Regions from separate parts of the Pseudomonas fluorescens genome, predicted to be linked through region 2. Evidence: riboswitches for the same ligand, from Rfam matches in the RefSeq annotation. Region 2 holds a riboswitch; the other holds the start of a gene.

Region 1 (3,409 bases), 1.4 Mb from region 2:
GCCTGCTTGGTCATGGCGAACTCGGCGGTGCGGTCGCGCGACTGGCCGAAGCATTTGGCATGCGTGTATTGCTCGGACAGATTCCGGGCCGCCCGGCGCGGCCGGACCGTCTGCCGCTGAACGAATTGCTGCCGCAGATCGACGCCCTGACCCTGCACTGTCCGCTCAACGAACACACCCGGCACTTCATCGGCGCCCGCGAGCTGGCGGCGATGAAACCCGGCGCCTTTGTGGTCAACACCGCTCGCGGTGGTTTGATCGACGAGCAAGCCTTCGCCGACGCGTTGCGCAACGGTCACCTTGGCGGCGCCGCCACCGACGTGCTCAGCGTCGAACCGCCGGTCAACGGCAATCCGCTGCTGGCCGCCGACATTCCACGGCTGATCGTCACTCCGCACAACGCCTGGGGCAGTCGCGAAGCGCGGCAACGCATCGTCGGCCAATTGACCGAAAACGCCCAGGCATTCTTCAGCGGTAAAGCGCTGCGGGTCGTCAGTTGATAAACTGCGGCACTTTTTTTCCAAGGAGCAGTTATGGATCCGCGCAGTGAAGTACTGCTTCGTCAGGCCGAGTTATTCCAGGGTTCGCTGTTGTTGGCCGGTTTGCCTGCCGACGATTTGCTCGGGCGCCTGCCCAATGCGTTCGGCTGGTGCTGGCATGCCGGCGATCAAGCGGCACTCGATGCGCGCTTCGAAGGTCGCAGCCATTTCGGTGTGAATGTGCCGGAACGCGAATTCGACAGCGCCGTGGTGTTTTTGCCCAAGTCCAAGGATCTGACCGATTACATCCTCAATGCCGTGGCCGCACGTCTGCCCGGGCGCGAGGTGTTTCTGGTCGGGGAAAAACGCAGCGGTATCGAGGGTGCGTCCAAGCAACTCAACCCGTTCGGCAAGCCGCGCAAACTCGACAGCGCCCGTCACTGCCAACTGTGGCAGGTCACCGTGGCCAACGCGCCTGAAGCAAAATCGCTGGAAAGCCTGGCGCAGACTTATGAGCTGCCGCTGGCCGAAGGCCCGCTTAAAGTCATCAGCCTGCCGGGCGTGTTCAGCCATGGTCGACTGGACCGCGGCAGCGCCCTGCTGCTTGAGCATCTGGACAAACTGCCGAGCGGTCATCTGCTGGATTTCGGTTGTGGCGCCGGGGTTTTGGGCGCGGCGGTCAAACGGCGTTATCCGCACAATCAGGTGACTTTGCTCGACGTCGATGCCTTCGCCGCCGCCAGCAGTCGCCTGACGTTGGCGGCCAACGGTCTGGACGCCGAAGTGCTGACCGGCGACGGTATCGACGCTGCACCGATGGGTTTGAACGCGATTCTGAGCAACCCGCCGTTCCATGTCGGCGTGCACACCGATTATTTCGCTACCGAAAACTTGCTGCGAAAAGCGGCCAAACATCTGAAAAACGGCGGCGAACTGCGCTTGGTTGCGAACAGCTTCCTGAAGTATCAGCCGCTGATCGAAGAGCATCTGGGCGTGTGTGCAATCAAGGCCGAAGGCAATGGTTTCCGGATTTACCGGGCCAAGCGCGGCTGAAAATTTGTTCTTGCTCTATCGGTTTTGCGAAGGCAGAATCCGCTCCGTCCTAGGGGAGTAGTCTCCCACGAGCGCCAAGCTCGTCCGGCATACGTCAACATACTTGATCCTCAGATCATGGCGTATGCGACCCAAGCGTCCGCACCAGACGGATCGCAGGGTTTGACAAGACCTATGACACGCACACCTTACCCGGGGCGGGAAGGCTGTACGTGTCATAGCCGTGTCGACCCGCCCCTTAGGAAAATCCTGATGCTGGACTCGTTACTCGTTCCCACCGCAATCGTTGCCTTGGCCGAAATCGGCGACAAGACGCAACTGCTCGCGCTGATTCTCGCCGCTCGCTTTCGCAAACCCTGGCCGATCATTGCCGGTATTGTCGCTGCGACCCTGGCCAACCACGCAGCAGCCGGTGCGGTAGGCGCCTGGTTCGGCAGCTTCTTCTCAGACTCGGTCCTGCACTGGATTCTCGCCGCAAGCTTTACCGCCACTGCGCTGTGGACGTTGGTCCCGGACAAGATGGACGACGATGAAGCCAGCACCGCACGCAAGTTCGGCCCCTTCCTGACCACGCTGATCGCGTTCTTCCTTGCGGAAATCGGTGACAAGACGCAGATCGCCACCGTGATGCTGGCGGCGCAATATCCGGAGCTGTGGCTGGTGATCATCGGCACCACGGCGGGCATGCTGATTGCCAACGTGCCGGTGGTATTGGCGGGTAATTTTGCTGCGGAGAAACTGCCACTGACCTTGATCCGTCGCCTGGCGGCTTCGGCGTTCCTGATTCTGGCGATCGTGGCGGTGTACAAGGCGATGCAGAGCAGTGGCTGGATTTAACCCCTGAGCCGTGATCTGACAATTAACTGTGGCGAGGGGATTTATCCCCGATGGGGCGCGAAGCGCCCCCAAACCTGCCTCCTCAGAGTGTCAGACATAACGCATTTGCAGGTTTTGGGGCTGCTTCGCAGCCCATCGGGGATAAATCCCCTCGCCACAACAGCCCTCCCAACCTGAAGAATCGTTGTGTCCTTCGACTCTTAGGACTTCGGCGCTTTCTCGTACAGCGGCATGACTTTTGGAATCGCCGCCTGCAGCGAGGCGATCCGGCTGGACGAGGCCGGGTGGGTGCTCATGAACTCCGGCGGTGCGCCTTCCGAAGCCTTGCTCATCTTGTTCCACAAGGTGATCGCCGCATTCGGGTTGTACCCGGCGCGGGCGGCCAGTTCCAGGCCGATCAGGTCGGCTTCGTTTTCGTTGGCGCGGCTGTTGGGCAAGGTCATGCCGTAATTGGCCACGGTGTCGGCCAGCGCCAGGCTGTCCTGACCCAGACCGAGCAACGCACCTGCACCCTGTTTGGCCATTTCAATGCCATAGGCTTTGGACATCGCCTCACGACCGTGCTCGCGCAGGGCGTGGGCGATTTCATGGCCCATGACCGCCGCGATTTCATCGTCAGTCAGTTTCAGGCTATCGATCAGCCCGGTGTAGAAAATGATCTTGCCGCCAGGCCCGCAGTTGGCGTTGAGCTCGTCGCTCTTGATCAGATTGACTTCCCACTGCCACTGCGCCGCATCCGGGCGGAAGTTCGGTGCCTGGGCGATCAGCCGGTTGGCAATCGCCTGAACCCGCTTGGCCTCCGGGCTGGTCTTGTCCAGCACGCCTTTGCTCGACGCCTCGCCGACGGTCTTCTGATAGGACTGGGCATACATCTGGTCGACCTCTTGCGAGGACAGCATGCTGAACATGTACTGCTTGCGCTCCACACCGACGGCTCCGCCGCTGGTGGTGTTGACCGACTGACAACCGGCCAGCAACAGCGCTGCGCTCAGTGCACTTACAACCAATGTCTTGTTCATTCAAAAGCTCCCTGAAAACCT
Region 2 (3,409 bases):
AACCCTGTGGGAGCGAGCTTGCTCGCGAAAGCGTTGTGTCAGGCACAGCGTTTGTGGATGTATCGACGCCTTCGCTGGCAAGCCAGCTCCCACAGGTATTTCGTCGCGCTCCAAATCTGTGAGCGCCGCTGAACCCTGTGGGAGCGAGCTTGCTCGCGAAAGCGTTGTGTTAGGCACAGCGATTGTGGATGTATCGACGCCTTCGCTGGCAAGCCGGCTCCCACAGGTATTCCGTTGTGCCTGAAATCTGTGAACGAGACCGTGGAGATTTTCATGCGTGAAGCGGCGAAGGGGCTTTTTTGATGTTCATCGGTTGCGCAGGCTGGAGTCTGGGGCGTGAGTATTGGCCGCAGTTTCCGGCCGAGGGCACGCATCTGCAGCGTTATGCCGCGCGGTTCGACTGCGTGGAAATCAACAGCTCGTTCTATCGCCCGCATCGGCGTCAGACCTATGCGCGCTGGGCGGATTCGGTGCCGCCGGGTTTTCGTTTTTCGGTGAAGGTGCCAAAGCAGATTACTCATGAGTTGCGTCTGCAAAACTGTGAGCAAGCGCTGGATGAGTTTCTCGGGCAGTGCGAAGGCCTGGCCGATAGGCTGGGGTGTTTGCTGGTGCAACTGCCGCCGTCGCTGGCCTTTGAGCCGGCACGCGCAGAGGCGTTTTTCGTGGCGTTGTGCCAACGCTTCGCCGGTGACGTGGTGCTTGAGCCACGGCATGAGTCGTGGGTGGTGGCGGCGCCGATGTTGCAGGCGTATCGGATTTCCCAGGTCGTGGTCGATCCGTCGCGGATCAGTACCGACGGTTCGGCGCAGGGCTGGGCGGGTGTGCGCTATTGGCGACTGCATGGCGCGCCACGGATTTATCACAGTGCTTATGAGCTGCCTTATCTGCAGCAGCTTGCGCAGAATATGCAGCTCTGCGCTGCTGAAGGCGCCAGCGTCTGGTGCATCTTCGACAACACCGCCAGTGGCGCCGCGTTGGGCAACGCGATGACACTGGCGGCGCTTGTCCAGACCTGACTCAGGCCGACAAGTGCTCGTACAGAATGGTCGCGCCGACGATCATCAGCACCACGCCACCGACGATTTCCGCACGCTTGCCGACGACCGCACCGAGCACCCGACCAAGCATCACGCCAATGGTCACCATGGTCATGGTCGCCACGCCGATGGCCGCTGCCGCCACCCAGATATTCACGTCGACAAACGCCAGGCCGACGCCGACTGCGAGGGCGTCAATGCTGGTGGCGAACGCGGTAACCGCGAGAATCAGGAACGAATGCTGGCCGGGTTTTTCTTCTTCCTCGTCTTCGTGTTTCAGGCCGTTGTAGATCATGTGCAGACCGAGAATCAGCAGCAGGGTGAAGGCGATCCAGTGGTCCCATTCGGCGACCCAGCGGGTGGCAGCCTGGCCGATCAGCCAGCCGATGATCGGGGTGATGGCCTCGATCACGCCGAAGATCAGACCGGTGCGCAGCGCTTCGGTCAGACGTGGTTTGTGCAGGCTGGAGCCTTTGCCGATGGCTGCGGCGAACGCGTCCGTGGACATGGCCAGAGCGAGAAATATGAGGGAAACAGGATTCACGGGGGCACACTTCCAGTCGGGCTATGAGTCAACGACACAACCACACGCCCGACTTCAGGCATGGATGTGTCGTCGGTCTCACCAACCAAAAGGTGTTCGTACCACGGCAGGTTGCCGAGAATGTTGATACGAACGCTTCCGAGGGACTCGGAAACAGGCTACTCCCCAACGAGGCTGCGGATCTTATGGGGGCAAACATGAAAATTTTGTCAAAAGCATTGAGGCGATCGATCAACACCAGACTCTGTGGCGAGGGAACTTGTCGAATCGTCGCACCGTCCCGCCGGGTCGCGCAGCGGCCCTTTCTTTGCCGAACAGCAGAAGGCCTGCTGCGCAGTCCAGCGGGAGCAAGCTCCCTCGCCACAATGCTTGTGCAGGGTTCGGGCGATGTTATTGACTCGAGAGCTCATTGATCCGCAACTCCGCACACAACCCGCCCTGCGGTCGGTTGTACAGCTGCAACGTGCTGCCGATCTTGCTGACGATCATCTGCACGATCGCCAACCCCAGTCCGGCGCCATTGCCGTGGCCGTGGCTGTAGAAACGCTCGAACAGCCGCGCGTATTCCTGCTCGTTGATCCCGGGCCCGCTGTCCTCGACGCTGATGTACACCGCGCCGCCCGCCTGCGGTTGCACCTGAACCCGTACCTCGCTGCCCGGCGGGGCGAAGTTCAGGGCGTTGGTCACCAGGTTCTGCAAGGCGATGGCGAGGGCCACCGGGTCGGTGTCGACCGGGCAGTGGTGGTCGCTGTCGAGGATCAGTTCGACGTCTTTTTCCAGGGCCAGCGGTGCCAGTTCGGCGAGCTCTTCGCGCACCAGTTCGGTCAGTTCCACGCTGCGGGTTTCGGGATTGGCCAGGTGCGGTTCGATGCGCGCCATGGTCAACAATTGACTGGCGATACGCGTCGCCCGATCCACCGCGCTGAGCAGATATTCCAGCGCCTCTTCGCGTTGTTGCGGGTTCGCCGCCAGTTGCGCGTTTTGCGCGTGGATCCGCAGGATCGCCAGCGGCGTGCGCAACTCGTGCGCGGCGTCGGCAATGAAGCGCCGCTCACGCGCCAGCAGATTGTCGATCTGCTGCAACAGGCGATTGAGCGCGGTCTGCATTGGTTCCAGATCGTGGGGCAGGGGGCTGAGGTGCAGCGGTTTCAGGGTTTCGGTGTCACGGCCGCGAATGCTCTGCGCCATGGCGCGCAACGGTTGCAGGCCCCAGCCGATGGTCAGCCAGATCAACGCAGCCAGTAGCGGTACGCCAATCAGGCTCGGCCAGACGGTGTGGCCGACGATGCGCTCGATCAGATCCTGGCGGATGTCGTCGCGCTCGCCGACCCAGATCAGCAGCCCTTGTTGCGAATCCTTGAGCAGGAACGCACACCAGTCGTGGCCGTTCTCCATCAGGTCATGGGAGCCGAGGGTGGTGGGCGGTGCGGCAAGCTCCGGCGCTTCGGCCGAGCGCACCAGCAACTGCCCGTCGCTGCGCCATACCTGAAAGGTCAGACGGGTTTCGTAAGGGTGCGCGGCCTCGCCGTCGCCGACCCGGCTCATGGCTTCATCGAAGGCCTGATAGAGCCGGCTCCAGTCGTTGTCGCCGGGCGCGCGCTGGGCCAGCACGCCTTGCAACAGGCGTGCGCTTTGTGCCAGTTGGGCATCATAGACCTCTTCGATTTCATGGTGACTGTCGCGCAGCACCAGCCAACTGATCAGCAGGTCGCCGATCAATACCAGAATCAGCACCGGCACCAGAATCCGCGCGCGTATGGAAATCATGGTTTGAGCTCCACCACATAGCCGACACCGCGCACGGTGCGGATCAAATCGCTCGAGAGTT

The links. A riboswitch is a leader RNA that binds a small molecule or an ion and turns the genes downstream of it on or off. The one in region 2 is predicted to bind manganese.
Region 1: another riboswitch for manganese. It lies ahead of E4T63_RS23170 (TMEM165/GDT1 family protein); the one in region 2 lies ahead of mntP (manganese efflux pump MntP).

Annotation. Positions count from the first base shown of each region.
Region 1 covers NZ_CP038438.1:5,035,727-5,039,135, forward strand. Annotated here, with positions in the region: gene E4T63_RS23160 (2-hydroxyacid dehydrogenase) at 1-500, shown strand, start outside; gene E4T63_RS23165 (class I SAM-dependent methyltransferase) at 534-1,532, shown strand; yybP-ykoY riboswitch at 1,572-1,696, shown strand; gene E4T63_RS23170 (TMEM165/GDT1 family protein) at 1,785-2,369, shown strand; gene E4T63_RS23175 (M48 family metallopeptidase) at 2,570-3,388, opposite strand.
Region 2 covers NZ_CP038438.1:3,593,650-3,597,058, reverse strand. Annotated here, with positions in the region: gene E4T63_RS16325 (DUF72 domain-containing protein) at 303-1,016, shown strand; gene mntP (manganese efflux pump MntP) at 1,018-1,581, opposite strand; yybP-ykoY riboswitch at 1,590-1,761, opposite strand; gene E4T63_RS16315 (ATP-binding protein) at 1,972-3,348, opposite strand; gene E4T63_RS16310 (response regulator) at 3,345-3,409, opposite strand, start outside.